DNA from 4 places in the Clostridium sp. CS1-1 genome. Region 2 is predicted to be linked to each of the others. Evidence: riboswitches for the same ligand, from Rfam matches in the RefSeq annotation. Region 2 holds a riboswitch; each other region holds the start of a gene.

Region 1 (7,935 bases), 880 kb from region 2:
GTATTATCTGTAAATTCTCTTGAAACTAAAGATGCTGCTACAACTACAAATACAAGAATAAAAGTAAAAGATGAGCTTATCTGCTCTCTAAACATATATTTATTCCAGTTTAGAATAATTCCATTATTTTCTTGAACCAAAAACAGTAACGGAAAGATAGCACATACTCCAAGCAATGTTGGAAAAAACCTTAGTCTTTTAATCTTTAAAAATTCACAATATATCATATTAAGCATTTTTAACCCCTCCAGTAAGTTTTACAAAATAATCTTCAAGAGTATCCACCTTAACATTTAATTCTTCTACATCAACATTATTATTTATTAAAACCTTTGATATTTCAGACGTCTTATCTAATTTTTCATAGACCCTTATAATATTTCCTTCCGATATTTTATAATCAAATATACCCAACTCTTTTTCTAAAATAACAGCTGCCTTTTTATCATCCTTTACTCTTATATTTACATAATGCCTATTTCTCTTTTGCATTTCTGAATACTCTATTTCTTCCAGCAGTTCACCTCTATGGATTATTCCAATCTTTGTTGCTAGCTGTTGAATTTCTCCTAATATATGACTAGATATAAGAATAGTTATCTCTCTCTTTTTACATAGATCAATTAATGTTTCTCTAATGGATTTTATCCCCAGAGGATCTAGTCCATTTGTTGGTTCATCTAATATAATAAACTCTGGTTTGTGAAGTATAGCTCTAGCGAGTCCTAATCGCTGCTTCATTCCTAGTGAAAACTTCTTTATGGTTTTCTTTTTTATTTCCTTTAGATCTAATCCAACAATATCTAAAGCCTCTTTTATATATTCCTTATTTTCTATACCCATCATTCTTCTGTGTATCTCTAAATTTTCTTCTGCTGTAAGATTAGGATAAAACCCAGGTGTTTCTATTATAGCTCCAATCTTCCCATAAATATCTCTTGGAAAATGGCTTTCACCGAACAACTCAAACTCTCCCTTTGAAGAATTTATAAGTCTCATTACCATTTTTAAAGTAGTAGTTTTTCCTGCTCCATTTTCACCCAAAAATCCGTATATTTCACCTTTATTTATCGTCATATTTAAGTTATCTACAACATTAATATTTTTATAGGTTTTAGTTAAATTATAAGTTTTTAATATATGCTCCACGTCTTCGTTACCTCCAAATTAAATTTTAATAAGCAAAAGGACTATACTCTTAATATAAAGCATAATCCTTACAATCCATTTACTGATTTCTTACAAATTTCTTAAATACAACTAAGCAAATCCGCCTCAAATCCAAACCTAGACTTATCCCCCCGGAATATATTATTAACTTTCTTAGATGCCGAGCCTTACAGATAACTAAAGATTATTAATAGATGGGAAGATATGCCCATATTAATACTGATCTTAAGTCACTACTTTATTGGTTTTATCTATAGGCAGCGAAAAAGAAAAGGTCGTCTTTTGGTACGGTATACTAGTTACTTCAATTTCACCATTTTGTTTTTCTACTAGTTTCTTAACTATAGTAAGTCCTATTCCACTGCCTTGTAATTTTCTATTTCTTGATTTTTCAGCAGTATATAATCTTTCAAAAACATAGTTAATATCCTCTTTAGGTATTCCCTTACCTTTATCCCAAACATTAATATACACCTTATCCTTATATTGCTTCACATCAATCCCTATAATCTTGCCATCTAAACCATACTTTAAGCTATTAGAAACCAAATTATTTAAAATCCTATTTATTGCTTTTTCATCTCCTAAAGCGTAGATATCTTTATCTGGAATATTAAATACAGGCTCTATACCATGCTGAATGAAATCACTGTAAAATAAGATTACATTTTGTCTTATTATCTCTGACAGGTTAACTCTTTTAATTTCTAGCTTTGAATCATTGGATTCAATCTTAGATAACTGAAAAAACTCTTCCATTAAATCTTTTAAATTATTACCTTTTTTCTCTATGATTTCTATATATTCTTTTTTCTCCCCTTCATTTATATTGCGATCTTTAATGAATTCTACATATCCCAGTAACGAAGTTAAAGGAGTTCTTAAATCATGTGAAATATTAGAAATCATCTTTTTTCTATCTTCTTCATAATTTTTATTTAAATTTAATACCTTTTGAAATTCATCAATAAGCATATTTAAATTAATAACCAATTTACTAACAGCCTTATTATGGTTCTGTAATCTAACTCTTTGATTAAAATTTCCTAACACAATTTCACTTATAATTTCTGATATATTAAAAAGCTTTCTGTTTTGATTAATTATAATCCCAATAAGAAATACTATTATTACAATTAAAGGAATATATATCATTTTCCATCACCTAACTTATATCCAATACCCCAAACTGTTAATATATACTTAGGTTCATTAGGGTTATCTTCTATTTTGCTCCTAAGTCTTCTTATATGAACCATTACGGTGTTATCATCTCCTATATACTCTTCTCCCCATACGCTATTAAAAATCTGAACCTTCGTAAAAACTTTATTTGGATTTTCAAAAAACAGCTTCAATATCTCCATTTCCTTAGCTGTAAGATTAATCTCTTGCTCGCCCTTTGTAACTACATATTTTTCTAAATTAAAGCTTATATTTCCTTGTACTATAATGTTTTCCTTCTTCTTTTCAGTATCAAAATACATACATCTTCTTAGCTGAGCTTTTACTCTAGCTATCAATTCAGCCACTGAAAAAGGTTTAGTCATATAATCATCTGCACCAAGCCCTAAACCTATGATTTTGTCTGTTTCCTCTCCTTTTGCTGATAGTATGAGTATAGGTACGGTACTCTTTTCTCTTATCCTTCTCATAACCTCTATACCATCAACATAAGGAAGCATTATATCCAATAATACAATATTGAACTTATTACTTTCGAATTCCTCTAATGCCTTTTTACCATCAAAAACTGAGGTAACTTCATACCCATCTCTTATCAAAGCTTTAGATATTAAACTATTAATTTCTTCATCATCTTCAACTACTAAAATTTTTATATTTTCCACAGTTATCACCTCTATGTAATTATACCATATTTGACAATTTTTAATAATATTTTACTTTTCTTTCTTGAATAAAGGAGTTAACTAAGTGCAAAGCCAAAAGCCTGAATCCAGCTTAGGATACAGGCTCATATAATATATTGTCTATTATTTTTCATTAAATTTATAGTTTCCCATCCATACAATCAGCTATGTTTATGCTTTAGCTTCTATATCTGATAAAACCTTTGGTAGCGCTACATTACACTCTACTTATCTTCATAAATTTGAAATCTATCTATATATTTTACCATTCGCTCTGTTATATCAGTTAACTGCTCAGCTGAACTTGCTATTTGTTGCGAAGAAGCACTTATCTCTTGAGAAGAGGCTGATATTTCTTCTACAGAATATAAAATATTCCCTGATGCAGAAGATATGTCTTTAGTATCTTCAATTATCTTTTGCTTTTCTTCATTAATGACAATTATGTTATTGTGTATATCACTAATTTTAGGAAAAATTCCTTCTATATAGCTTATAACTGTCTTAAGACTATCTGTAGACCTACCAAGCTTTATCATCTGATTATTAAGCTTATCGTTCATATCATCTGATGTCTCAGTAATCAAATCCCCCTCACGTAAGACAACTTCTATCAAAGAAGTTATGTTCTGTGCTGAGTTCTTTGATTGTTCTGCTAGTTTCCTTATTTCTTCTGCAACCACTGAGAATCCCTTTCCTTTTTCTCCAGCACTTGCAGCCTCAATAGCCGCGTTTAGAGCAAGTAACTCCGTTTGATCTGCAATACCATTTATGATATTGGTTATTTTACTGATTTCGTTTAAGTGTATACTAAAGCCTTTTATTTTATCTCTTACATCATCAAAAGATATATTTACATCTTTAATTGATTCTTCAAAATTGACTAAGTCCTTATCACTTTCCTGTGCTTTATTATTTATAATCTCAACCTCAGAATTTAACCTCTCAGCCAATGATGAAATTTGATTAACTTTCCCTCCGAAGTTATCTAATATATTACTTATAACTGACATTTGTTCCGACTGTACACTTAAGTTTCTTGCACCATCTTCAATGGATTCAGCAACCGATTCGGAACCAACTGCTAGTTCTTCTGATATTGCTGATAGATTTTCTGTCTGCCGACTTACTCTATTTGAGGTTACCCCTATATCTTCAATAATTTTTTTAATATCCATCCTAACTTTATCAATATATAGAGCGATATCCTCAATTTCGTCTCCACATTTAACACTTATTGGAGCTGTTAAGTCCCCTTTAGACATTCTATCAAGTCCATGTTTAATTTTACCTACATTTAATGATATTTTCTTTGATAAGTGAAAACTCATTAAGGCAGTTAAGATGGATATAATAAAAGCTGTAGCTATAAGACTTACATACATAATCTTTTTGGTATATGTATGTAGATGTACATCTATATCTGCTCCTACAATAGCTATAATCTCATCTGAAGAGTTTTTTATAGGTGCATATCCAGATATAAGTACACCATCTCTATCTTCTACAGGGTTTTTTGAATAAGTTATTTTTCCTCCAAATGCCTCAGACATTTCTTTTTCTAAATCGTACTTTTCTCCAATATCGTCACTTTCCTTTATATTTGCATCCACTAAAGTGTAAGCACTGTCATCTTCTCCCTTTCCTAAAATATACAAAAATTTTACATCTGTATCATTTTTATACGTCATGAGAGAATCCTTTATTTCTTTATATTCCTTACTGTCCATAGACTTACTTTTTATAACCTTGTCTACCTTATCACCATCAATAGAACTCACTGCTTTACTAGCACAGCTTGCCACATTTTCTTGTATCTTTAAAAATACATGCCTAAAGATAAATAAATTAGTTGTAAACAGTATAATCATTGAAATAACAAATATTAACCCTACTCTTTTTAGTATTTTAAAGCCTAACTTTCCCATAAACCTTATATGATGCAGGTAACTACATCAATATTCCCCCCTTCGAATATATAGTATTAAAAAAGGCCTGAATTTTAACAGACATTATTATGACGTCTGTGCAATAAATACAGGCCGGTTGCACCATTAACTCAAAGCTTTCAAGGTACCCATTTACAGAAAGCTCTTCATCGTTTCCATATAATTTAATTTTAAGTAATATAAACCATAAACATATTACCATATAAGGCTTTAATTTTCAACAATTTTTGTGATTTTCAAGCATACTATCACATTATGTAATATCATTAGTTCTGCTTCTATCATAGCTCTTACTGAAACCCTTTATTTTAAATATCTACCATCATATTTCTCATGGAAAAAAGTTTTAAATTCATGCTAAATAAAAAAAGCCGAAGAATATCCAACGTATATTCTTCAGCTTTTGCTTTACTCAGTTGTAAATGGTAATAATGCTATGTTTCTTGCTCTCTTTATAGCATCAGTAACTGATCTTTGATGCTTAGCGCAAGTACCGGAAATTCTTCTTGGAAGAATCTTTCCTCTTTCAGTAACATATTTTCTTAGTTTATTTATATCTTTGTAATCTATAAATTCAACTTTATCCATGCAAAAAGCACAAACTTTTTTTCTTGCTCTTCTCATTTTAGCTGAATTTCTTCTTCCGCCTTCTCTATCTGCCATGCTTATCCCTCCTTACCTCTCTAGAATGGGATATCTCCATCATCTACTGGAGTTATATCCTGTCCATATGATGTTTCTTCATTACCAAATCTTCCAGAATGATTGTCATTGAATGATGGTGCTGCAGACTTATTCTCACTTCCCCATTCAAGGAACTGAACTTCTTCTGCAATAACCTCAGTGACATATCTTTTGCTACCGTCTTTGGCATCATAACTTCTTGTTTGAATTCTACCGCTAATACCTATAAGTTTTCCTTTACTCATATAGTTTGCTGTAGATTCAGCCTGTTTTCCCCATACTACTATAGGAATAAAGTCGGCTTCTTTTTGTCCGTCTTTAGAAAATTTTCTATCAACGGCAATTGTAAAGGTGGCAACAGCTGTACCAGACCCTGGAGTAAATTTTAACTCTGGATCCTTGGTTAATCTTCCAATTAGAACAACTTTATTCAATTAAAACACCACCTAATTTTCATTCTTAACTATTATGTGTCTTACAACAGCATCTGATATTCTGAAAACTCTGTCTAACTCTTTTGGTAATTCAGGGTTAGCAGTAAAGTTTACTAGAGTGTAATATCCTTCGTTAACTTTGTTTATTTCATAAGCAAGTTTTCTCTTACCCCAAAAATCAACGTTTTCGATTACTCCTCCACCATTTTCTATTACGCCCTTAAATTTTTCAACGCTAGCTTTAAAAGCTTCTTCGTCTAATGAAGGGTGTAATATGAATATAGTTTCATACTTTCTCATTAGATTTCACCTCCTCCCCTTGGACTGACGGCTGTGATTTTTCACAGCAGGGACTACAATTCTGTATTTTATCACGAATTAAGTGAAAAAACAACATATTTTTTCTAAATCTAGTCCGTATTAACATAAAATAAATTTTTCAAGTGATTTTATACTAAAATCGGCGGTCAAGAGAAATATTACTATATATTTTTATATTTCATTAAATAAAATGCTTGATTATACTAACAATAATTATAGGAACTAAGAATTGTTCATAGAAGAATTTGATGCACAATTATAAAAATTAAACTTGGGAGGTGATTTTTATGGATTTAAGTACTATTAAAAAAGTTGAAGATTTAACTATTATGAGCGATGTAAATAGGCGTTTAGAACAAGGCTGGCTACTTATAGGTACATATGCTAATAATTATGACCATTTTTCTTATCCAAGCGAAAATACTTTTCACTATGTACTTGGTCTTCCTGACGGAACTGAATATTTAGAAACTCCTCTAGATACTAACTATGATGATCCGGATAAACTGACTACTTTATAATATCAAACTAAGAATGATCCTATAACATTAAGTATTGACTCAAGATACTGCAAAGCAGATTTTGTCAGCATCCCGAAAACAAATTGTTAACGATTTGTTTTTGTTCTTGTAAATATTTTCATAAAGATCTTTCTATTAAAGATTTTTAATTGTAAATAAAAAGGTCCACTAGCATTGAATTTGCTAATAGACCTTTTTACTTTCTATATTCAGCTAGCAGTAAATCAACCATTTTTCCATAACTCTCTACTCCCTCTTCTTCACCATTAGATTTCAAATAACTATTGTTAACATTATTAGCAGACTCTTGAACCTTACCTTCATACCGGGACCAAAAATTATCATTATATACAAGATCTCGTTTTACTCCCTTGGAATATTTTTCGGTCAATTGCTTATATTCTTCTATATTCTTTTCAGCCAAGGCATTCATAGAATTAATAAGTGCAAGTATTAATCCTGAATATTGAAAGTCCACATCTGGATGCATTGTACAGGCTAAATAAGCAATATAATTAGCTTCATCTTCCCTGGCAAAACCTCTTTGATGCGCCATTTCATGGGCTGCGGTAAACGCAATATCAAAATCTGGTATGTTAGTATTAACATTAGGCTCCCCTGTATAAGGCATATAAATGCCTGTAATTCCTGTATAACTCATTTTTTTAGATAGTAATATTGGTTTTGGCGGCCCGTATTTACCACTTAGCTCTGGATAAATCGCAGAAGCTTTTTCATATCCTTTGATGGCACGCTGTAGAGTATCTCTATATCCACCAGGAATTGTCATTACTCCTTGAGAATTTTCTTTTACTTTTTCTCTTAAAATATTAGTTCTTTTTATAAGACTATCACATAAATTATAAAGTTCTTTTTCTGAGGACTTCTGTATCTTAAGTCCTGCTATTTTATCAAAGGGTAATCTATTATAGTTAAAACCCCATAATAGCATAAATAGAACATATAAGGATGCTAAATACAATGT
Region 2 (7,935 bases):
TGGATGTAGATGATTTATATACCGCCATTATATATTTAAAGAACAAGTGATATTATTATGAAAAATCAACTATGGTATCGAGTTAAATTATGTGATAGAGATACATTTAGTTACACTCTAAAGTTGAAAAATCGCATAACAGAGATACCTCAGTTATTATATATGAATTTAAGTCAAAGATTTTTAAATTTGTGATGATACTATATAAGCTGTTGAAAGTGGAAGGAGTTGAAATAACTTGGATTTAGTGGGATTATTTAAACAAAGTTTATCAGATCTTTTAACTGGACTTAGTGTTACCTTAGAAATAACTATAGTCTCTTTGATACTTGCAAGTTTACTGGGGCTATTATTTGGAATGATGTCTATAGCGCATAATAAATTTTTGAAGGTTGTAGCTAGAGCTTATGTGGATATAGTAAGAGGAACACCACTTATAGTTCAGGCTTTCTTTATATATTTCGGTATACCAGGAGCCTTTAATATTAAAATACCAGCATTCACGGCAGGGGTAATAGCTATTAGTTTAAATGCAGGTGCCTATATGGTAGAAATATTCAGAGCAGGTATAATGGCTGTGGATAAGGGACAAATGGAGGCAGCTAGGAGCCTAGGTCTTCCTTATAGTAAAACTATGAAGCTAGTGATTTTGCCTCAAGCAGTAAGAAAGATGGTACCAGCCTTTATAAACCAGTTTATTATTTCACTTAAGGACACGTCGCTATTATCAGTAATAGGAATCAGGGAGCTTACACAAAGTGGTGAAATAATTATTGCTTCTAATTATCGTGCTTTTGAAACTTGGGCCTTTGTTGCAGTGTTTTATTTTGTTATAATAATGATATTAACATATGCATCTAGAGGTATAGAGAGGAGATTAAAGATATGATAGAAGTTAAAGGGCTTAAGAAAGTTTTTAATGATCTTACAGTTTTAAAAAGTATAGATTTTACAGTAAATGAAGGTGAAGTTGTTTGTCTTATAGGTCCTTCTGGTTCAGGAAAAAGTACAGTGCTTAGGTGCTTAAATAAGCTTGAAGAGATAGATGGTGGCCATGTTCTTATTGATGGTCAAGATATTAATGAAAAAGGGGCAAATGTAAATAAGCTTAGAGAAAAATTAGGTATGGTTTTTCAATCCTTTAATTTATTTCCACATTTAACAGTGCTTCAAAATATTACTCTAGCACCAGTTGAACTTGGTAAAATGAATAAGAAGGAAGCAGAAGAAAAAGCGTATATGCTTTTAGAAAAAGTTGGTTTGAGCGAGAAAGCACAGGCTTATCCAGATAACTTATCAGGAGGACAAAAACAAAGGGTGGCTATTGCAAGAGCATTGGCAATGGAGCCAGAAATAATGCTATTTGACGAGCCAACATCTGCATTAGACCCTGAAATGGTAGGGGAAGTTCTTCAAGTAATGAAGGATCTCGCAAGAGAAGGAATGACCATGATGGTAGTAACCCATGAAATGGGTTTTGCAAAGGAAGTTGCTAATAGAGTAATCTTTATGGCAGATGGCTACATAGTTGAAGAAGCTGCACCAGAGGAGATTTTTAGTAATCCTAAGAATGAGAGAACGAAGGACTTTTTAAGCAAAGTATTATAAGTATATAAAAAATTTACACTAATTGAGAGTTAGAGTTGCTTGAATGGAAAGCTTACGGTGTCCATTCAGGTAACTCTAAGTTTTTTACGGATAATTGTTGTATAATGTAGATACAATTTTATAAATGTTCTTCGAGAACCAATTACCTATGATAGTTTGCTTTCAATTGTTAATACCATTGCTTATGTCTATAAAAGGAGCAGGCTTACCTAAATAATAACCTTGTCCATAATCTACACCTAACTCCTTAAGCATTCTCCAAATTGACTCGTTTTCAACAAACTCAGCAATTGTTTTCTTTCCTAGGGCGTGAGCAACCATGTTCATTGCTTTTACAAGAGCGAGTTTTGTAGAATCAGAATCTAGATCACGAACAAAAGTACCGTCAATCTTAAGATAGTCTACTGGTAGAATGTTTAAGTATGAAAAAGATGAAAAACCCACGCCAAAATCATCCAATGCAAATTGACAGCCTAAAGCTTTTAATTTACAGATCCATATTCTAGCTTTCTCAAGATCTTTAATTGCTGTTGTTTCAGTTATTTCAAACCCAATTTGGTTTGGATTTATATCGCTATTTTTTAAGGTAAATTCAATCCACTCTAGTAAAGTATCATCACAAAGGCTGATACCTGATAAATTAATAAATATATTTAAATTCTTCTCTTTTGTAAGTAGTTTAATTATGTTTTTAATAACCCATTGATCTATTGAGGGCATTAGTCCATAACGTTCTGCTAACGGTATAAACGAGGATGGTAGTAATATATTATTATTTTTACCAAACATCCTAATTAGTGCTTCGTAATGCAGCGGGTCATCACCAGATTTATAAATAGGCTGGAGATATATTTGAAACTTATCTTTCTTCAAAGCATCTTGAATTAGTGTAAGAATTCTATTGTTATGAACGACCAAGTTTTTATCTCTTCCATTTTTCAAAGTAACTGCTCGATTTTTACCATTTTCTTTGGCTGCATACAAAGCTGCATCTGCATAGGAAAATAATCTCTTTAAATCTATAACGTCATCTATCATTATGATACCAATACTTGCAGTTACATTAATTTGAATATTATCTTCAGTAATAAAGTAAGGTTCATGTTCTAAAGCATTCAATATCTTATGTGCTACTACTTGAGCTCCTTTTAAGTTAGTATTTGAAAGGAATATAGCAAACTCATCTCCTCCAAGTCTTGCGATAAAATCGTTATCTCTAAGCTTTTTATTAATGCAATCGGCTATACAAATCAGCACCTTATCACCGGTAGAATGCCCATAAGAATCATTTATAATTTTAAAGTTATCTAGGTCTATGATTAAAAGAGCATCTTCTCTCTTTTGTATGTTGGTATATATGTTACCAAGAAATTCTTCGAGATAAAAACGGTTTGGAGTGTTGGTTAGATAATCATGTCTTGTTATATATTCAAGTTGTGCCTCCATGCGTTTTTGATAGTGATTTAAGTCAATTTCACTTTTTTTTCTTTCAGTAATATCATTAAATATAAAAACTCTACCGATGTGATTATCAAACTCATCGTATAATTGTCTTGAAAATCGTTTAATTACTCTACCATCTTTAAATAGTATTTCATCTTCTATAGTTATTCTATCATTTTCGTAGTGTAATGATTTATATGTTTCTATAAATTTTGATTGATCTACAACTAACTCTAAACAATATGGTATAATATCACAATTCTTTAGTTTTCCGTTTTTCATTTTATCTGATAAATGTTCAATTCTCCACATTGTACAAAATTTATTGTTAAAGTACATTATTTTATCATTTTTGTTGTCCACAATAAAATAAGCTAAAGAAGATGAATTAAAGGTAGCTTCCAGGAGTAAGTGTTTACAATATGGTTCTTTATTTAATAATTCTGTTTGTGGTTCTTCAATGTTAGCACATAACATATTATCATTTACTAGTTCGATCATAGTTACCTCCTGTTGTTTTTTTGTATTTATATTAAATATAATTAAATTCAAATAAAAAAAACCAGGCCAAAGCCTGGTATATCGTTAAATAACGAGCAACCTGGCAATCATAGAAATGTAAAATCTCCTTAGACCCATAGCTTTGCGCCCTTATCTTTCGATAAGTTTGCCAATTTTAATTATATTGAGTTAAGCTTTAACAAAATAAGATGCTAGCAATAGCATATATGTATATTATACCAAAATAATAAGTCGAAATAAGGGGAATTTTGTGAGTTTAAAAAATAAATTGATTTCATATGTCAAAATGTTGATATATATACAATAATAAGGAATAATAATTAATCTAAACTTAAGTTTATCTAGATATAAATAACTAGTGAGTATTTTTGTATGTAAAATACCAGTGATTTTATAGAATATGTTATTTTATATTGAAGACAATATAAAATAATAATAGTGATGGAATTAGTAAAAGTTTATGAACATTAGTTAAAGGAGAAAAACAATGATAAACATTAGAAAAAACTTATGTTTTATTATTATATTAATATTATTTAGTACAAACATTGTTTATGGAGCTTCGAATTTAAATAAAACTGCTTTAGTAGATGAACCATTTGAAGAAATGGCGATTAAAATTTTAAAAGTAAACAAAGAGAGTCATAGCTTAGGAAACTTCACATCAGCAATCAGTGGCTACGATTCAATTTTAAATAATTCTTTTCCTACATATATTAAAAATGAAGCACTTATATATAAGTTGTTGGCACAACAAAATCAGTGCATATCATCAAAGTATGCTTATAATACTAACTTTCCTGCAATAGCTGAAAATGCTGTTAAAGATTATAAGATTAATAAATATAATGCTTCTGTTAATAAAAAGTATAATCCGTTTGGTAATTATTTTAATCATGAGAAGAAAACTTTTTTGGAATCTGATGATTTAAGCTTTGAGAAGAATGTACCTACACCTAAATATAATGGTAAGTTTTATTACAATCCTGTAACTATAGAACAGTATGCTTTATGCAATTATAGCAGATACCTAAATGGAGAGGATACTAAAAAAATATTCTTAAAAACAACCGATTTTTTAGTTGATTATATGCATGAGAATGGATCTTTTAAGTATGGTTTCACCTATAACCATTATGAGGATTTTAATCCAGGTTGGACATCTAGTATGGCCCAAGGGCAAGCGTTAAGTGTATTTGCAAGAGCTTATCATATAACTGGAGATAAAAAATACATAGAGGCTGGAAATAGAGCTCTAAAGTATTTAAATACTCCTATTTCTAAAGGTGGGGTGTTAGATACATTAGAAACTCTAGATCCAAATTTAAAAGATAAAATATTTTTTCAAGAGTATATAAACACAATAAGTTCTTATACATTAAATGGATATATCTTTACACTAATTGGATTATATGATTGGTCACAAGTAGCCCAAATACGAAATAGAGAGTATGTAAAGATAGCAAAAGATTATTTTGATAAAGGAATTGAAAGTCTTAAATGTGTTTTGCCTTATTATGATATTGGCGGATTTACAACTTATGATTTATATTACATTACAAGCAAGTGCAAGCCAAATAGCGCAGGATATTATCATTCTGTCCATATAGAGCAGTTAGACGCAGTTTATAATATTACAAAGGATGTGTATTTTAAAAATATGAGAGACCTATGGAAAAGCTATGTTGAATAACAAAAGAGAACTTTTAAAACTCAATAACGAAGAACAGTCTAAAATTAAACTGTCAATTAAATCTAAGCACTATCAGTATTGTTAAGTTTCAATAATATTGATAGTGCTTTTTAATAAAGAATTTTAATGTCACTATAATTTTGTTGTTTTAACGATTATATTCAAATGTTGTATCAAGCAGCTAGTTAAATTCATACTATAAGATTGGAGTGTATTATGCTTTGCAATGCTCTTATTACAAGTCAATTAATTTTAAAACTATTTAAATGGAGGGTGGAAAATAGATGTATTACGGTGAACATTTAGGATATCCCAGTCTTTTCTATTATAATACAGGAGTTTCTAAGATGAACATAAATGGGAGAGGCAGCATTATGGCACAACCTGATATTGCGGTAGTTACTTTAGGGGTTCAAACAGAAAATAAAGAATTAAAGATTGCTCAGAATGAAAATGCTATAAAATCAACTCAAGTAATAGGTACACTTATAAGAATGGGAATTCCACAAAAGGATATAAAAACTGAGTCTTACACAATAAATCCTCAATATGACTACATTGAAGGAAAACAAATTTTTAGAGGATATAGGGTTTCGCATATTTTTAAAGTAACAATAAGAAATGTAGAGCAAACTGGCACAATCGTGGATGCAGCAGTAGCCAGTGGAGCAAATATAGTAAATAATATAAACTTTACTTTGTCAAAACCGGAATTGTATTATAATCAAGCGCTTAAACTAGCATTAAATGATGCTATAGGTAAAGCTACAAGTATTGAAGAATCATTAGATGTGATAGTGAATAAAACACCAATTTGTATTACTGAGGAAAGTGAAGGAGAATTACCAATAGTTGAAAAAGCTTTTTTAGCTTCACCAACAGCTACTACACCTATAAGCGGAGGTCAAATTCAGATTAGTGCTAGTGTAAAAGCAGTGTTTATTTACCGAATGAGATAAGCGAAGATAAATGAAAGTCATGATTTGAAATATTAGATTTTTCGAAGGTTTTTTTTAGTAATATGAATCATAATTATGCTATAGGTTTATACTAAGAATAATAATAAAAATACTAAAGAACAGGAGCGATATGTATGGATGAGAATAAATCAAAAATTATAAAAGTAAAGAAGAATCCTGGTGGAGATATTACAGATGTTATGTTAGAAAACGGAAATGTTTATTCTATTGACGAGGCAATAATGATGGCACAAGACCATTTAATACAAGGAGTAAATGTGGGTACAGCAAGAAATGGAAGGCAATATTTAAGAAGCAATCCAAATGACAATGAGGGTGATAATTTAGATAACATTCCAACTTTTTAAAATAGTAGAAATTGTAGACCTTTGGTATATTGATTAAATTACTATACTAAAGGTCTTTTATTTATTTAATGGCAATACTGCTTTAACATGCCTAAATTATAATGTAAGATGGTATCTATATAAAATTAAGATTTTAATTTTATCCGATGACTACCTGCTCTAGTACTCCCATCCTCTCAAGGTGGGAGTAAAGGGCGGCTACGTCCCTGGATAACGATTTCTAAGCATCAGGTGGAGTTAAAACTCCATCTGATGCCAAGAACTCTATTTATACTTTTTAAGAATATACGTTACATAACTACATGACTTCTATTATTTAAACAATATAAGGAGGTTCACTTTGTAAACTGTTTGGTATAGAATATATATAATAGTAAAGAAGTACTTATTATTTTAAAAGAAGGTTGAAGTTATGTTTGATGACAAGAATGATAATTTAGAGAAACTAATAGTTTTAGTCAAAGAAGAACTGTTAAAAAAAATCGTAATTAAAAGTATAAACCCATATAATTCAGTAAAAGTTAATTCAATTCCAAAGCCATGGATTTTATTAGGCACTGGTAACTATGCTGCTGTTGTGTGCCATCCAGGTTTTGAAAGTTTTGCAGTAAAAATATATGCTGAAGGTAGACCTGGAATCGAAGAAGAGGTAAAGGTATATGAGAAGTTAGGTAATCATGCTGCCTATTCAAAGTGTTATTATTACGAAGAGAATTTTCTTATACTAAAGCGGTTAAAAGGAATAAATCTTTATGATTGTTTACGAAAAGGAATTAAAATTGACAAGCAGGTTATTATAGATATTGATGAGGCGCTAGATTATGCTAGAAAACAGGGGCTTTATCCTCACGATGTTCATGCTAAAAATGTTATGATGTTGAATGGAAGAGGAATTGTAGCAGATGTATCAGATTTTAATAAAAAGGAATATTGTTTTATGTGGGAGCACTTTAGAAAAGTTTATTATAAAATATATGCAAAATACTTTCACAAATTAGCTATACCTATTCCACAAATTTTATTAGAAACAGTAAGGAAGATTTATAGAGTGTATAGAAATAGTCGTAAGTGTAGAAAATTAGACCAAATGAACTGTTAGTTAAAAACGTGAGGTGAAAGAAAGATTATGGAAGACGAAAAATATAACAAATTACCTAAAGAAAAATTACTAAAAATACTTACCCCACTACAGTATAAAGTAACTCAAGAAAATGCTACTGAAGGACCTTTTGAGAATGAGTTTTGGAATCATGGAGAACCTGGGATTTATGTTGATATAGTATCTGGTGAACCACTCTTTAGCTCTCTTGATAAATTTGATTCAGATTGTGGATGGCCTAGC
Region 3 (7,935 bases), 810 kb from region 2:
CTAGGGTAAAAGTAGGATACAGCAAGGATATACCAAAACAGGGAGAACTAACAAGCCAAATAGCTAAGAGAAATGGAGCGGTTGCAGCTATAAATGGTGGAGGATTTGTTGATAGCTCTTCTGAAGGAAGTCAGTGGACAGGTACTGGAGGAAAACCAGTAGGAATAATTATGGGTGATGGAAAAGTTATATCTAGTGATATACAGGATGAAAGCACAAAAGTAGATGTTATGGCTTTAACTAAGAAGGGAGTTCTTTTAGTAGGACCTCATAGTTTAAGTGAAATGAAGGAACTTGGAGTTACAGAAGCAATTTCCTTCGGCCCAGCTATTGTTGTTAATGGTAGAGGAACAATTAAATCAGGTGATGGTGGTTGGGGAATAGCTCCAAGAACAGCAATTGGTCAGAGAAAAGATGGTGCTATACTTATGCTTGTTATAGACGGAAGACAAACAAGAAGTGTTGGAGCCACTCTAAAAGATGTACAAAACATCATGCTTCAATATGGAGCTGTTAATGCTACGAATTTAGATGGTGGTTCTTCTTCAAGTATGTATTATGAAGGTGAAGTAATAAACAATCCTTCTGATCCTTTAGGTGAAAGATCAGTGCCATCAGCAATATATGTAAAGCCTTAGAGCGAGTAGTCATCGGAGAATTATTAAAGGGGAGTGGGAAATGAAAATTTTTAAAAGGATATTTTTATGGATTATGATATCCCTAGCTGTACAATTTGCCGGGCTTTATTATGCTAATAATTTTTTCTTATCTACAAATACGTCTATAGAAACTAAAAAAATAGTAAAAAATGATACAAAAAAACCTGATGCGGAAATTAAGGTGCCAGATAATGCTAAGCATGTTGGGGTATCCTTTGATGCAAGGTATTTAGCTTATTATGATGGAGACGTGTTAAAGGTGGTTAACACGAAAACAGGAGAAGAAAAAAACGTAGAGTTTGAAGATGGTATACAAGTATCTTATTATAAATGGCTTCCAGACAGAAATAGGATGCTTATAGCAGAAAAAGAGACATCTAAAAAAAGCTCGAATTTTAAGTTAGCCTATTACGATGTAGATAAAGATGTAAAAGAAGAAATAAAAGAGTTAGATTGGGCAGATAAAAAGGCAGAAGTTGAAGATATACAGGCATCACCTCTAACTAATATAATTTATGTTAAGGTGACTAGTACTGGAAAGAGAAGTAGTATTTACTGGATAAATATTATGAAGGAAATGAAGAAAGTTACTACTAAAACTTATGTAATAGGGAAAACTAGAGTAGTTCCTCATGAGGATAAACTTGTATATGAGGACTTGACTTACAATAGAATATTAGTAACTGGACAAAATAATCCAATAACTATAAATGGAGTAGAAAAACTGTCATTAATAGCTGTTGATGATAATGACAACGTCTATGTAGGAGAAACTCAAGAAAATAAGGTTACTAAAATATATTATGGAAACATAAAGGATGATCCAAGTAAGTTTCAGATGGTAGATTTAAGAATGGCAGTAGGAAAAGAGGATATATTTGTTAACCCTCAAGGTAAAATTTATATAAATGATAATCTAAGAGGGGTTGTAAAAGAGTTCGGAAGTGGTAAAGAATACCTTTACGCTGGAAACTTTGTTCAGATGTATGATGGTGGATCTATATCAGTAAGTGATGGAAAGCTTGTAAAAACTTTATTTAACTAAAGAGAAGGGATTAGTGAAAGTATGTGTCACTAATCCTTTTTATATAACTGTGAATGTTTTCTTAATTTACATCACATTTGTTGAGTATTAGTGTTGCTTTTGTTATAATTAAGATACTTTTAGTGGAATTGATTAAAGAAGGGATGATTTTGTTTGAATAATTGGTTATTAGGAAAAATTCTTATAATACCAGCAATATTAATAGGACTTACTTTTCACGAATATGCCCATGCTTTTGTTGCAGACAAACTTGGAGATAAAACGCCAAAGTTTCAAGGTAAGCTTACCTTAAATCCGTTTGTACATATAGATATATTAGGATTTATAATGATATTAGTAATAGGATTTGGATGGGCAAAGCCTGTAGAGACTAACCCAAGTGCTTTTAAAAATAGATACAAGGATGATTTAAAGGTGTCTATAGCAGGACCAATTGCAAATTTAATAGTAGCCTTTGTTGGAGCGATACTTATGGGTCTTCTGTTGAAATTTGGATACAATGCTTTAGGTTCAACTCCTACTCTATATGCAATATTAGTTACTATACTTAGAGCAGTAATTAGCATAAACTGTATGCTTTTTATCTTTAATCTAATACCTATTCCAGGGCTTGATGGATTCCATGTTTTAAGGGACTTATTTCCATCTGCTTATTACAAGATATCTGATACTTTTTACAGGTATCAACTTATAATACTTCTTATTTTTATTGCAACTCCATTAGTAAATTATATTGTAGGAATTCCATCAGCATTTTTATATAATGCGCTGACAAGAATTGCTGGAGCTATGATGTAAGTAATAATTAATGGGAAATTAACAGTTGACAATAAAGGTTAATTTTTGTTCTTTGTGGAAAGATTCTTAATTAAGTTTGGTAGAAAATATATTTAATGTAGATAAAATTAAATTAGAACTAAATTTAAGAATTGAACAGGTAGTGGTTAACAAGCTGCATAATGGCGATTTGCCTTATGCAGTAATTTTTGTGCAATTATTCTTAGTACATAATTGACAATATTAACTTTAAACTGCATAATTATTTTGTAGAAAATATATAATTAATGTAGAATTTTATTTGTAAATCAGGAGGAATTTCATGAGATTAAGAAAGAAATGGTGGGCTAGACCTGAGATGGAATCAAGTCCTTTAACTATAGTAAATCCAAAAGAATATAAGGGTAAATGGCATGAGGAATTTAAGAATAATAATGATATATACTTAGAGCTAGGATGTGGAAGAGGAAAGTTTATATCAACTCATGCCGAGCAAAACCCTAATATAAATTATATAGGTGTGGATTTAAAAGATGAAGTAATAATATATGCTCTAAAGAAATTAGTTGAAGCTGAATTAGAAAATGGAAGGGTCATCCCTATGAATATAGCTGGTATATCAGAAGTATTTGATAAGGATGAAGTAAGTAGAATTTATATAAACTTTTGTAATCCATGGCCGAAGGAAAGACATAACAAAAGAAGACTTACACATACAAAGTTTTTAACAGAGTATAAAAAGTTTTTGAAACCAGGTAGCGAAATATGGTTTAAGACAGACGATGCTCAGCTATTTGAGGATTCACAGGTTTATTTTAAAGAGAGTGGTTTCAGCATGGAGTACTTGACTTATGACCTGCATAAGAGTGATTTCCAAGGAAATGTTGTTACTGAGTATGAAGAGAAATTTACTTCACTTGGCATGAAGACTATGTTTTTGCTAGCTAAGTTATTGTAGCCCCCAAAAATAGTTCTGACACTTAAAAAAGAGTCCTTACAATGAAAAAAAAGTTCTGACAAAAAAACGGAATAAACATAGGAAAAGAATCCACATTTCTGGAATAAACTAAGCCAGGGATGTGGATTTTTTATTGGATTTTTTCTTCCCTCTTTTCATTCAAGCCATAAAAGATTGATATAAGGATTGACATCAAACTGCTGGAAGGCTTGAAAATAGGGAGATTAGAGACATGAGTGAATCTCCGAAGGGGGAATGTATGGAATAAAGAAGCCTTGAATTATTGATACAATTACTCTATAATCAGACTAAATGATTGAGAAAATTATTGAAAAGTTATTTTTCTGCATAATTTAATCAAAGTTTGTCAGTAAAGCATGGAGAAAATGAAAGAGAAAAATTTTTAAAATTAAAACTTTTAAATCAATTAAATGGCAAATTCAGCGAAAGTTGGAGACGCAAAGCTACGAGTCTAAAGTTTTTAATGCTATGATAGTCGGGTTGCAAATAGGTATAACTATTATGTTATAAGCTATAGCAGTCTGAGGTATGTGCTATAGCTTATATTTTTAACAAAAATTTTATTATATAAAGTATTAAAGGATTTGGTGTTGACATGGAATGTTTAGAGAAGGGCAATTCAATTTGGGATAGTATAAAAAAAGAGATTACGTTTGAATTAGATAGCAGTAATTCAATTATTGATATAAGTCATAACGTAGTTAACATATTGGGATTTCCTCATGATGAAATGATAGGGAGGAGCATTTTTGATTTTATTAAAGATGAGGAAATTCATTCTAACCTTAATTTGAAATTTGTTGACAATATAGACATGCTCTTTACACATAAGAATGGAAGTTTAGTATACATAGAGTTACAAATTAAAATAATAGAGGATGATTGTGGAAAAGTTCTTAGGAAATATGGTTCTATGATTGATATATCAAGATACAAGAAGATTGAACAAAGAGAACAAAAATTAAGAAATGTACTTGAAAATGCAAAGGATATAATATATCGTTTTCAAATTGTTCCTGAACCTAAGTTTGTTTATGTTAGTCCAGCTATTGAAGAAGTAGTTGGATATGAGGTGCAAAACAATTATGATGACTATATGTTCGTTTTTAAGGTTGCACATCCAGAGGATGTCCCAATTTTAATTAAGAAAATGAATAATGAATTAGATTATTCAAAACCAATTGAATCAAGATGGGTTCATAAAAATGGTAGTTGCATTTGGATAGAAGATTATGTTACACCAGAATATGATAGTAATGGAAACCTTATAGCATTTGCAGGTGTTTGTAGAGATATTAGTAAGAGAAAAGCATTAGAAGAAAAGCTGAATTATTTAACTTATCATGATAGCTTAACAGGGTTGAAAAATAGAACCTTTTATGACAAACAAATAGAAGAACTGAATACTCTAAATAACTTACCAGTTGGAGTAATTGTTTGCGATTTAGACAACCTTAAGGTAATAAACGATACTATGGGACATGGTAAAGGTGATGAAATTATTAGGATAGTCTCAGACCTGTTATTATCTATAGAAAATAAGGATATATCTGTTTCAAGAATAGGTGGAGATGAATTTGTAGTTATAGTTAGGAATACTGATAAATCTGGAATAATAGAGCTTTGCAAAAATATTAATTCATTAATTAAAAGTTATAATATGGTTAATAAAAAATGGTCAATTCAAATATCTATTGGACATGCCTTTACTGAGAATTCGATTGGCAAAATGGAAGAAACTTTTAAAAATGCAGACAAAGATATGTATACTAATAAATTACATAAACATAAAAAGATAAAATAGATAGTCGAGTTAAACAAATAATATCAGATGTAATTGGAGAATATGTATTATGAAAATAAATTCTGCATGTAGGTAATAGAGTTGTTAAGAATATAGAGGAAATATTTGTTCCAAGTTTATATTTAAAATTCAGAGCAAGTATCAGAATAGAAAGAAATCTTCGGAGAAGAAGATAACACTACATCAAATAGAATGATGAAACTAGACTGAGAGATGTTGAAGCAATATTTAATGGAGAAAAGATAACTAATTTTAATGGGAGCAAAAATGCAATTAGAGACATAGAAAATCATAAAGAGCTTTGTCAGGATATTTTTAAGTTAAGTAAGGAAACTAAAATGAAGCTATCTATGGATATAATTGAGAGGGTTTATTTTGTTCTAACGGGAAATAAAGTGGCAACAGAAGAGTATGAAATCCTAAGTTAATTAGTACAAGACATTAATAATATTGAGATAGATTACTGCAATGCATTAGAGATAGTCTGCTATTTTTACTGTTACTCTCAAACTGTAAGCAATTATTATGGCAGGGGGGGCAGAATGTTACTTAATTATCTTCTTATGGCTAATAATCTTCCACCAATTATCATGTTTTATTTAGATAAAGAACAGTATCATTTAGCGTTAGAATATTTTAAGGAAACGCAAGGGATAGATAAAATGATTAAACTTTTAGATGGCCAGGCATATAAGACGTGGGTTAAGGATTATAACTTAAAAGTAAAGAGTCTTAAAGACTTTTTCAATTAGAAGTAGGCGTATTAACAAAACAAACTCTTTTCACAGTTAAAAAATCATTCTACGAATAAAAAAACGTTCCATAAAGTATGAGCAAAAATCAGGAAACTCTCCTGAGTCTTCATGCTTTTTTTAACATCCATCATTCAAGCTAACATTAGCATGAAAATAGTTGGAATAAAAATCAGGAAATTAAGCAAGAGAGAACTGTTGAAAGGCTTGAAAATAGACGGATTTATAGAATGAGTTTTTAGCAGGGAACAAAGTAGTCTAATAATTTTAAGCTTAAGCATTAACCAGATATACGCTTAAAATTCTAAGATGAGAAATTCAAATTGCGTTCCGAAATAGAAATAATGAACAGTTGTTAAAAATACAAAAGGTGTTTGAACGAGTTTGATGTTAGACTATAAAGTATGGTCTAAGGGAATTAATAATAATTTAAGTATATATGATGTTATTAAAAAAACAAGATGACTTTTATTATCATCTTGTTCCCTTCTTTTTCTCATACTTGTTTTTATACATGTTTTTATCGGCTCGGCTTAGTTGTTCAGGAATGTTTTTCGATGACGAAGAATATGAAAAACCTGATGATAGATGAATTGGCATTTCATTAGTTTTGTTATATTCTTCAATCAAAAATAGCATTTTAGAATACATACCCTCAGCCTCTTTGGGAGAAGCATTAGGAATAAGAATAATAAATTCATCGCCACCGTTTCGTACAATTGTATAATTTTTACTGAAAGTATTAGTAAAAAAAGTAGAAACATTTTTTATTAATATATCTCCTTTTTGGTGTCCCAAGCTGTCATTTATATATTTTAGATTATCCAAATCACATACTATAACACCAATAGGAACATCAACTTTACTGGTTAGTGTTTCTATCTGCTTATTAAGGTATGTCCTATTGTATAATCCTGTTAATCCATCATGATAACTAAGCTCTTCCAATTTTTTTTCTAATTCTTTTCTTTCTGTAATATCTCTACTAATTCCTTCAACAGATATCAACTCTCCATTAATATTAAAGTTTGGTATTAAATAATCTTCAATCCAAACGTAGTGGCCATTTTTATGTCTATGTCTTACACGAAAAGCCTTAGAAAAATCAGCATGTTTATCAACCTTACTTTGTTGTATTTTGATATCATCTTCATGTATAATATTAAATACTAAATTGGGGTCATTATAAAATTCGTCTACGCTAAATCCCAGGATGTTGGCAACAGAAGAGCTAAGATATGTAAACATTGGTTTAGGTAGAAGTTGATATCTGAAAACAATGTCTTTAGCATTTTCAATCATCTTAAGTAAACTATTATATTTTTTCTCGAAATCAATATAACGACTAATTTCAAAACACGAAAGTTCTAATCCAATATTTTTATTATTGGCATCATATAAAGGATTTGCTACTAAATCCAAATATAATTTTTCACCATCTTTTTTTGAAGCTGAAATTTGAATATTTGAATTGATAATTATGCTATTAAAATCACAGTCCAAATATTTATTTATATAAGTGTTTAGAATTTCACTAGCAGTAAAGCCTAAAAGATCATAACAGTTAGAAGAAATTGAAGTGATTATTCCTCTATTATTTAGTTCAATATGTAACTCTCTTAATGTTTGAAATTTTTTAATATTAACAAGTAAGTTCATTTAGTATTCCCCCAAATATTAAATTTGCAACGATTCAAAATAAGTAAATTTCCATATATATCATATAAACAATTATAACTATAGCAATAGAGATTTTCCATGTAATTTATTGGAAGGAAGGTGATTATCATTCAGGTCTTTTGAGCAAAATTAATAGCTAAGAATATCATATTATACTTATTAAGAAGAGATAGCTGATATTTTGAATGAAAGTTTCAAGATGCAAAGGGAAATATGTAAAAAGGTATGTTATCGAATTT
Region 4 (7,935 bases), 2.2 Mb from region 2:
TTCTGATGCTTGTAGGTTTTCTGAAGCTGTGTTTAAGTTATTGATTGTATGCTCTAATCTGTTTTGGATTGAACCAAGGTTAGCTCTTTCCTTTGAAACGGCAGCTATAGCACTATTTACAGAAGTAATTGCTGTTTGTGCATTTGTTGAAGTAGAGATAGATGAAGCTGATAAACCTAATGTAGTACCTGAAGCTCTCATATCATTTATTTTTAATGTTATGGTTTGATTTGCATTTGCTCCAACCTGGAAATCCAATCCAGTTGTTGCAAATGAACCTGACATAAGAGTTTTAGTGTTAAATTGTGTCTGAGTTGCTATTCTAGAGATTTCTGATTTTAATTGAGTAAATTCAGAATTTAAAGCTGCTCTATCTGCTGATGTATTTGTTGCAGTTGATGATTGAACTGATAATTCTCTCATTCTTTGAAGAATTGAGTGAGTTTCATTTAAAGCACCTTCTGCAGTTTGTATTAATGAAATACCATCTTGAGCATTTCTTGATCCTTGATCTAAACCTCTGATTTGTCCTCTCATTTTTTCAGAAATAGCTAGTCCAGCTGCGTCATCTCCAGCTCTGTTAATTCTTAAACCTGAGCTTAACTTTTCCATTGACTTTCCTGCTGCACCAATGTTAACTCCCATATTTCTGTGAGCATCCATAGCATTAAGATTGTGATTAATTATCATAATATTTTCCCTCCTTGAATTTTAAAGTGGACTTCCTTTTCCACTGTTTTATTTATAGTTAAGCTATTTAAGCTTACTAACTAAATTTATTGATTTTTTCTTTTGACTTATCATTTAACTAAAAAAGGAGTTAACTATCCTGCCCTTCCAGCATCCTGCTGAATTACGAGAATAGTTAACTCCTCCTGAGTTCTTAATATTAAATTATTTGCTTATAGCCACTTTCTGCTGCTCTTCCCAAACTTCGCCCCTAACAATCTTAATATCCCTAGGTGCATCAACAGCTAGTCTTAAATCACCATTGTCACTCTTTACAACTTTAACTTTTATGTTATCTCCAATTACTATGTATTCTCCCGGCTTCCTGCCTACTACTAACATAATTCTCATCCTCCTTGAATCGAAAAAATGGACGATTAATAAGCCTATCTCTTATTTGCCTCCTGCAAATTTAGATAAGTTTATTAATCGTCCATGATTATTTCATAATTTAATTTTCTTACTTTTATTTTCGTTTCTCTTAATAAAAACTTTATAGTAATTTTTAAGTTTTTTACTTAACTTTTCTATTACTTATATTTATCCTATCGATATGTTTACTTTAAACTTTATAGTTTTTTTAAATTAAATATTTTTTATTAATAGAATATTTTTAAAAATTCGAATTATTTTCCTTATCAAGAATTTCTCCTCTTACTATCTTAACATCATTAGGCGCCTCTATAGCTAACCTCAGTCCTCCTACTTCATTTTTTATAACTTTTACTTTAATATTTTCGTTTATTACAACATATTCTCCTGGCTTCCTGCCTAAAACTAACATATTTTCTCCTCCTTGAAATAAAGAATACCTAAAATAAATAAAGGCCAATTAAAGTTATTAAATTTCTAAATAAATTTAATAACTTTAATTGGCCGGTTGCACTAATAACTCCAAATTTCTAAAGTGACCAAATACAAGAAATCTTTCATAGTTTCCAAAACAATAATATTATATCATCAAAATTATGGAACTTCAACAAGGTATTGGTTAATTTCAATTGAGGAATTTCTTTGTATAATATTTTACTAATTATATGATTATGAATATTCATAGTATACTTCATTTTCTTTCTTTTATTACTTTAGCTGGTACACCTACAGCTATTGAATATTCCTGAATACTTTTATTGACAACTGCATTTGCACCAATTTTACATCTCTTACCAATAGTTACTCCTGGTAAAATTACTGCACCTATTCCTATATTACAATCATCGCAGATGGTTATCGGAAAAAATTCTAAGCCTGAAAATAATATTGGCGTATCTATTCCTAGTTCTTTATGTCTTGCGCCATGAATCTTTACCATAGGTCCTATCCCTACATTTTCACCTATAGTTACGCCACCAGCTCCATGTATAAAGCAATTCTGACCAATCCATGTATTAGAGCCTATAATTAGCTTAGAATTATAATATCCCTTTAATATTGTATTGTGTCCTATATATACGTTATCTCCTATTTCAATATTTTCAGGATGAAATATCCTAACGCCGTCTTCAATTATTACATTGGTTCCGCACTTACTTAGGCTTTCTTTATTAGGTAATCCATTCCCTTCACTCTTCCATTGTTTGTATGCCATACTTTCACCTCTTTAAACTAAATTTCTTTATTGAATTGATACAAAACCTTCTCCAGTTCCGACACAATATATGTTATAGTCTCATGTGTAAGTTCACTATGTAACGGTAATGCCAATCCTTGTTCATATGCATAAATTGAATTATTAAAATCACTACCATTATAATTATATTTGTCTTTATAATATGGCTGCTCATGCACAGCATAGGCTCCAAAGTTTGTTTCTATTCCTCTATCTTTTAGTTTTTTGATAACCAAGTTTCTATCAAACTTCTTGTTTAAAAGTACATGATACGTTTGCCACACATGTTTACCATAGTCCTTTTCAACCGGAAGAGATATTCCAGAAATAGAGCTTAATAATTCATTATACCTGCTAGCTACTTTTGCTCTTACTTCATTAATCTTATCTAATTTTCTCATCTGTACTGTACCAATGGCTCCTTGAATGTTTGTCAGCCTATAATTAAAACCGGCATCGACAAACTGTGGTTTTCCATTTATGTAAGTTAAACCATGGTTTCTAAGTATTCTTAGCTTATCAGCAATCTCATCATTGTTAGTAACAATAATTCCACCTTCACCAGTAGTTATAGCTTTCCTTGGATGAAGACTGAAACATCCTATATCTCCTATAGTTCCAGCCTTTTTATTTTTGTATTCCGCACCTAGAGCACATGCTGCATCCTCTATTACTTTTAAATTATATTTTTGCGCTACTTTCATTATTCCATCCATATCTGCACACTGTCCAAACTCATGAACAGGGATTATTGCCTTTGTTTTTTCCGTAATACTACTTTCTATTTTATTTGCATCCATACCTAAAGAATCTAATTCAATATCTACAAATCTAGTTGTAGCTCCTAAAAGTTCTACTACATTTGATGTAGCAGGAAAGGTGAAGTTAGGTACTATAACTTCATCTCCTGACTTTATATTTAGAGAAGCTAGTGCTAGATGCAATGCTGCTGTTCCACTACTTACTGCTATAACATGTTTTGCACCAATATATTTCTTTAATAGATCTTCTAGCTCCTCCACCTTATCACCATGAACTAAATACTTGGAGTCAAAGACTTTTTTCACTTCTTCTAATTCCTCTTCTCCTATATCTGGCACTGCAAGTTTAATCATTTTTAACACCCCTATACCATTCTATGGTCTTTTCAAGTCCTTTGCTCAAATCATACTTTGGCTCATATCCTAACATTCTTCGTGCCTTATCAATGCTCGGAATTCTTAACTCCACATCTACGTAATTTTTAGGTACATATACAATTTCTGATTTTGATTTAGATATTGTTCTTATAAGCTGTGAAAGCATTGAAATTGTAACAGTACCTCTTGGATTTCCTATGTTAAATGTGTTTCCTATTGCCTCTTCTTTCTCTAAGCAAAGCATAATACCTTTTACAAAATCTTCTACGTAGCACCAAGACCTTATCTGATCACCATCTCCATGAACTTGAATTTGTTCATTTCTTATAGCTCTAGTTACAAACTGATGTATGGCACCTTCTCCTACTTGACCTGGTCCATATATATTGAATGGTCTAACTGATACAATTGGAAGCCCATATTCTTTATAATAACTATGTGCTAAGTGCTCTCCCGCTAATTTACTTACAGAATAAGTCCATCTCGCTTCGCCTACCGGTGCAAGATTCGTCGTACTAATTTCCTCTACTTTATAAGCGTAAGAACCAAACACCTCTGATGTTGAGAAGTCAATAAATCTATCTATATTATTAATATAATCTTTTAATGCCTCCAAAAGGTTATAGGTTCCTATCATATTTACCTGCATAGTTTTTACAGGGTTTTTTATTACAGTATCTATGCCTGCAACTGCAGCTAGATGTATAACAATATTTGGCTTAAATTTATCTATAGTTGACTTTAAGAAAGAAAAATCTAGTATATCTCCTTGCACTAATTCTATATTTTCCTCGCTTAATAAATTTGTATTTTTAATAGAGTTCCTATTTAGATTATCGTAAATTAGAATTTTATTGTTTTTATAAAGTAAATCACAAATTTTTGTGCCGATAAATCCAGCTCCACCAGTTAATAATATCTTTTTATCCTTAATCATTTTTATCCTCCGTTAATCTGTTGTTAGACTGACTTGTATAAATCTAATAACTGTTTTGATATTAGATTCATATCGTGATATTTTTCAACATATGCTCTTCCTTTTGTACCAATAGTATTTAACATTTCTTTGTTATTTATCATGTATTCAATCTTTTCTTTAATGTTATCTGGATTTGCAGATACTATTGGAAGTTCCTTAGGATATTTTTCTTTCATATAATCACTTATCCAACAGATCACCGGTTTTCCCATCGCCATAGACTCTATAGCAAATAATCCATAAGCTCCTCCATGTAATTGATCAATTATTAAATCCGCTTTCTGATAAACTTTCTTTGCTTCTTCATGAGGCATACCCTGAACTAACTTAAACTCAAAATCATACTTTTCCTTTAGCTCTTCAATAGCTCTTAAAACATATTTTGTTCCCTTAATTTCCGGAGCTGAAGGTGCATGAACTATAAGTAATTTATTCTTGTTAAAATTCCTTACAGTGTATTTTTCTAAATCTATGGCCTGACTTACTAAATGAATATTTTCGTAAAAATCCTTTACATATTCGTAAAGTTCTAAATCAGCAACTATACAGTGTGAGATATGCTTTGATAAAAACTCTAGCCTCTTTTTAATGCTATATTCATCTTCATTTTTAACTTTTATATAAGGGTTAATCTTTACCGCCCTAGAATACATTCTTACATCCGATCCCCAATGATTCATAAAAACCTTTTTTCCTAATTCATTTAATAAAGGTAAATCAGAGTTATCTAACGCTAAGGTACTGCCAAAGTGAAAATGAAAAATATCATTTTCTGAAATCATTTTACAAGCAAACTTCTTAGTTTCAAAATTACCAGTCTGAAGATCCTTAAATGAACTTATATCTAATATGTAATCAGACCTATAGCCTAAATAACTTTCGTAATAGTTGACAGACTTAGCATCAACCCCCAAAGCTTTAAGTCCTGATGTAATTGTATTCATTTGATTAGCTATTTCCATCGTCCCGTTTAATACTTTTAAGTTATTATTATCGATAGGCTTTAAGTCAGCTATTATATCATTAACATTTATACTACTATCAGGATTAAATAATTTAGCTTTACTATATAGTTCTACAGCTCTTTTCTGATCATTCTTCATATTTGTAACATAACTTAGATTGTATAGTAAATCTCCATTTTGTGGTTCTATCTCTAGTCCCTCTTTTAATATAATCTCAGCTTCATCAAGGTTATTCTGCAGTACTGCTATAACAGCCTTCATTGAATATATTTCAAAATCTTGATTAACGATTTCTTCATACTGATTAATAAGCTGTTTGGCATTATCTATATTTCCTTCGTCAATCAAAGTCTTTATGCTTTCTTTTACTTGTTTTTTATAATTTTCAAAGCTTTCCCTTGATGCCTTATCAGTTTTTACATTAAATAACTCATTTTTATATATATCAATATACTTGGCTAATGCCTCGTAAGTATTTACAGCTTCAATCATATATTCTACTGCTGATTTTTTATCCTTCTCTTTAAGAAGTTTATGTATCATGTAAATTATAATGAAAAATCTATCCTGTTGATTACTTATACTTTTGTAAATTCTCTCTGCTTTTTCAACCTGATATATTTGAGATACAAAGTTAACTCCTAAATTAATAAAATTATTAAAAATAATTTCGTACTTACTATCTACTTCCTCCTTATCGTTTATATTAATTAGCAACAGCATAGTTGTCATAGAAATAAGTACTTTTAAATCTTCTAAATCGGTTAAATCTTTATTTATGTTTACAATATGATTCTCAAATATATCCATAAACTCACTGTGTTTTTCTATTAAATATTTAATTATGTTTCTTAAATTTACTTCTTCTACAGGTTTTAATAAATCAACTATATTGTTTACATCATTTTTCAAGTTTATAAATGCTTCTGCATAAAATACAGGTTCTTTATTAAAATCTATTTTTTTAAATAATAATTTTGTTAAATTTATTTTTTCGGCCTTTTTATCACTCAATCTTTCCTTATTAAGAATACTATATATATCATCACCTGAACTAAATTTTCTATAGATTTCTAACTTCTCTTCTTCATCAAAATTCTTCATTTTTTCTTCTAAGGTCAATAAAAAGGTATCCTTATCTTTTTTATCTACTAAATCCACATATACATTTTTTAATTCAGAATAACTATTTAATTTTGTTAATATGCCAATACTAGAATATATTTTTTGATTTATATTAGTTATATGTTTATATTTATCATAAGCTTGAATATATTGTTCATTTTGTAGATAATACTGAGCTGCTTCAAAATAAATAGTAGATTTAGAATCATTATCTATATGATACATTATTATTGTTAAGTCTTTTGATATCTCTAATTCATTATACTTATCAACTAGCTTAATATATTGTTCAAAATACCTTATAGAATCTTCTTTGTTTCCTAGCTGCTTTTCTGCTAATCCTAAAAGATAATACATATCAATATACTCGTCATTAAATTTTATAGTGTTTTGACCTATCTTTACCGTTTCTTGAAATTCTCTGTTTTCAAAAGCAATTCTAGCATATGATGCATAGATATATTTATACACTTTCCGTTCATTTAAAGATTTATTTTTTAATATTTTATGTGCTTTCCTGAATTCCTTTAATGACTCTTTTTTCTCACCATGCATATCATAAGTTATGCCTAACTGATAAATATAATATAAATTTTCAGGATTCTTTTCTAATTCTATTTTTAATAGTTCTGAAGTTCTCACGAATTTTTTTTCCATTAACTCTTTATCGGTACTAACATACCCAAAATGAGTTAGACTTATATCAATATTTAAATTTGGTCCTTTAAAAACAGGTTGATTATGAACTGCACCTTCGTATCTAAACTCACTGTCATTTTTAAATATTCTAGGTGACAATATTAGATTATACTTATTTTCATCTTTATAGTTGTACAGATTCTTTACTTGCAGCATAATAGTGTTATATTTATTCATTTCATCTGAATTCAATAAGTAAATTAACTTTTCAGTATCATCTAATCTTTCATCTGCATCTATTATAAAAATCCATTTTCCTCTTGCATAGGAAATAGAAATATTCCTCATTTCCGAAAAATTCTTATCCCATTTATGAAAGTAAACTTTATCGGTGTACTCTCTTGCTATATCTACAGTATTGTCTTGTGACCCAGTATCAACAACTATAAGTTCAGCTAATCCTGATTGTACTATTGGCTTTAGTTTTTCTAAACATCTTCTCAAGTTCTTTTCTTCGTCTTTAACCATCATGCATATACTTAATCTATATTCGTATTTCACCATAAGCACCCCTATATTCCAAACTTTATTTAATATTAATATAAACAAAAGCCCTGTATAATATAACAGGACTTTTGTTTAATATTATCTTAATAACTGAAGAACTCCTTGAGGCTGTTGGTTAGCTTGTGAAATCATAGCTTGAGCAGCTTGTGATAGAATATTTTCTTTAGAGAATTCCATCATTTC

Evidence for each region. A riboswitch is a leader RNA that binds a small molecule or an ion and turns the genes downstream of it on or off. The one in region 2 is predicted to bind cyclic di-GMP.
Region 1: linked by a shared signal. The riboswitch ahead of AC0N0V_RS12910 (methyl-accepting chemotaxis protein) and the one ahead of AC0N0V_RS08625 (putative bifunctional diguanylate cyclase/phosphodiesterase) in region 2 are both predicted to bind cyclic di-GMP.
Region 3: linked by a shared signal. The riboswitch ahead of AC0N0V_RS04675 (sensor domain-containing diguanylate cyclase) and the one ahead of AC0N0V_RS08625 (putative bifunctional diguanylate cyclase/phosphodiesterase) in region 2 are both predicted to bind cyclic di-GMP.
Region 4: linked by a shared signal. The riboswitch ahead of AC0N0V_RS18845 (carbon storage regulator) and the one ahead of AC0N0V_RS08625 (putative bifunctional diguanylate cyclase/phosphodiesterase) in region 2 are both predicted to bind cyclic di-GMP.

The regions. Positions count from the first base shown of each region.
Region 1 is NZ_CM148680.1:2,725,465-2,733,399, forward strand. Features, by position in the region: gene AC0N0V_RS12890 (ABC transporter permease) at 1-236, opposite strand, end outside; gene AC0N0V_RS12895 (ATP-binding cassette domain-containing protein) at 229-1,149, opposite strand; gene AC0N0V_RS12900 (sensor histidine kinase) at 1,396-2,325, opposite strand; gene AC0N0V_RS12905 (response regulator transcription factor) at 2,322-3,020, opposite strand; gene AC0N0V_RS12910 (methyl-accepting chemotaxis protein) at 3,266-4,969, opposite strand; cyclic di-GMP riboswitch class II at 5,074-5,156, opposite strand; gene rpsR (30S ribosomal protein S18) at 5,399-5,653, opposite strand; gene AC0N0V_RS12920 (single-stranded DNA-binding protein) at 5,674-6,108, opposite strand; gene rpsF (30S ribosomal protein S6) at 6,121-6,408, opposite strand; gene AC0N0V_RS12930 (hypothetical protein) at 6,717-6,950, shown strand; gene AC0N0V_RS12935 (DUF3810 domain-containing protein) at 7,147-7,935, opposite strand, start outside.
Region 2 is NZ_CM148680.1:1,850,076-1,858,010, forward strand. Features, by position in the region: gene AC0N0V_RS08615 (amino acid ABC transporter permease) at 239-889, shown strand; gene AC0N0V_RS08620 (amino acid ABC transporter ATP-binding protein) at 886-1,608, shown strand; gene AC0N0V_RS08625 (putative bifunctional diguanylate cyclase/phosphodiesterase) at 1,771-3,552, opposite strand; cyclic di-GMP riboswitch class I at 3,644-3,733, opposite strand; gene AC0N0V_RS08630 (D-glucuronyl C5-epimerase family protein) at 4,061-5,266, shown strand; gene AC0N0V_RS08635 (SIMPL domain-containing protein) at 5,551-6,225, shown strand; gene AC0N0V_RS08640 (DUF3892 domain-containing protein) at 6,360-6,593, shown strand; gene AC0N0V_RS08645 (serine/threonine protein kinase) at 7,006-7,692, shown strand; gene msrB (peptide-methionine (R)-S-oxide reductase MsrB) at 7,720-7,935, shown strand, end outside.
Region 3 is NZ_CM148680.1:1,039,069-1,047,003, forward strand. Features, by position in the region: gene AC0N0V_RS04655 (phosphodiester glycosidase family protein) at 1-638, shown strand, start outside; gene AC0N0V_RS04660 (hypothetical protein) at 679-1,704, shown strand; gene AC0N0V_RS04665 (site-2 protease family protein) at 1,858-2,502, shown strand; gene trmB (tRNA (guanosine(46)-N7)-methyltransferase TrmB) at 2,804-3,439, shown strand; cyclic di-GMP riboswitch class I at 3,863-3,948, shown strand; gene AC0N0V_RS04675 (sensor domain-containing diguanylate cyclase) at 4,056-5,264, shown strand; gene AC0N0V_RS04680 (hypothetical protein) at 5,807-6,016, shown strand; gene AC0N0V_RS04685 (sensor domain-containing diguanylate cyclase) at 6,491-7,675, opposite strand.
Region 4 is NZ_CM148680.1:4,003,203-4,011,137, forward strand. Features, by position in the region: gene AC0N0V_RS18835 (flagellin N-terminal helical domain-containing protein) at 1-690, opposite strand, end outside; gene AC0N0V_RS18840 (carbon storage regulator) at 895-1,071, opposite strand; gene AC0N0V_RS18845 (carbon storage regulator) at 1,343-1,513, opposite strand; cyclic di-GMP riboswitch class II at 1,595-1,678, opposite strand; gene AC0N0V_RS18850 (acyltransferase) at 1,793-2,317, opposite strand; gene AC0N0V_RS18855 (DegT/DnrJ/EryC1/StrS family aminotransferase) at 2,335-3,453, opposite strand; gene AC0N0V_RS18860 (NAD-dependent epimerase/dehydratase family protein) at 3,446-4,414, opposite strand; gene AC0N0V_RS18865 (glycosyltransferase) at 4,438-7,749, opposite strand; gene AC0N0V_RS18870 (flagellin N-terminal helical domain-containing protein) at 7,831-7,935, opposite strand, start outside.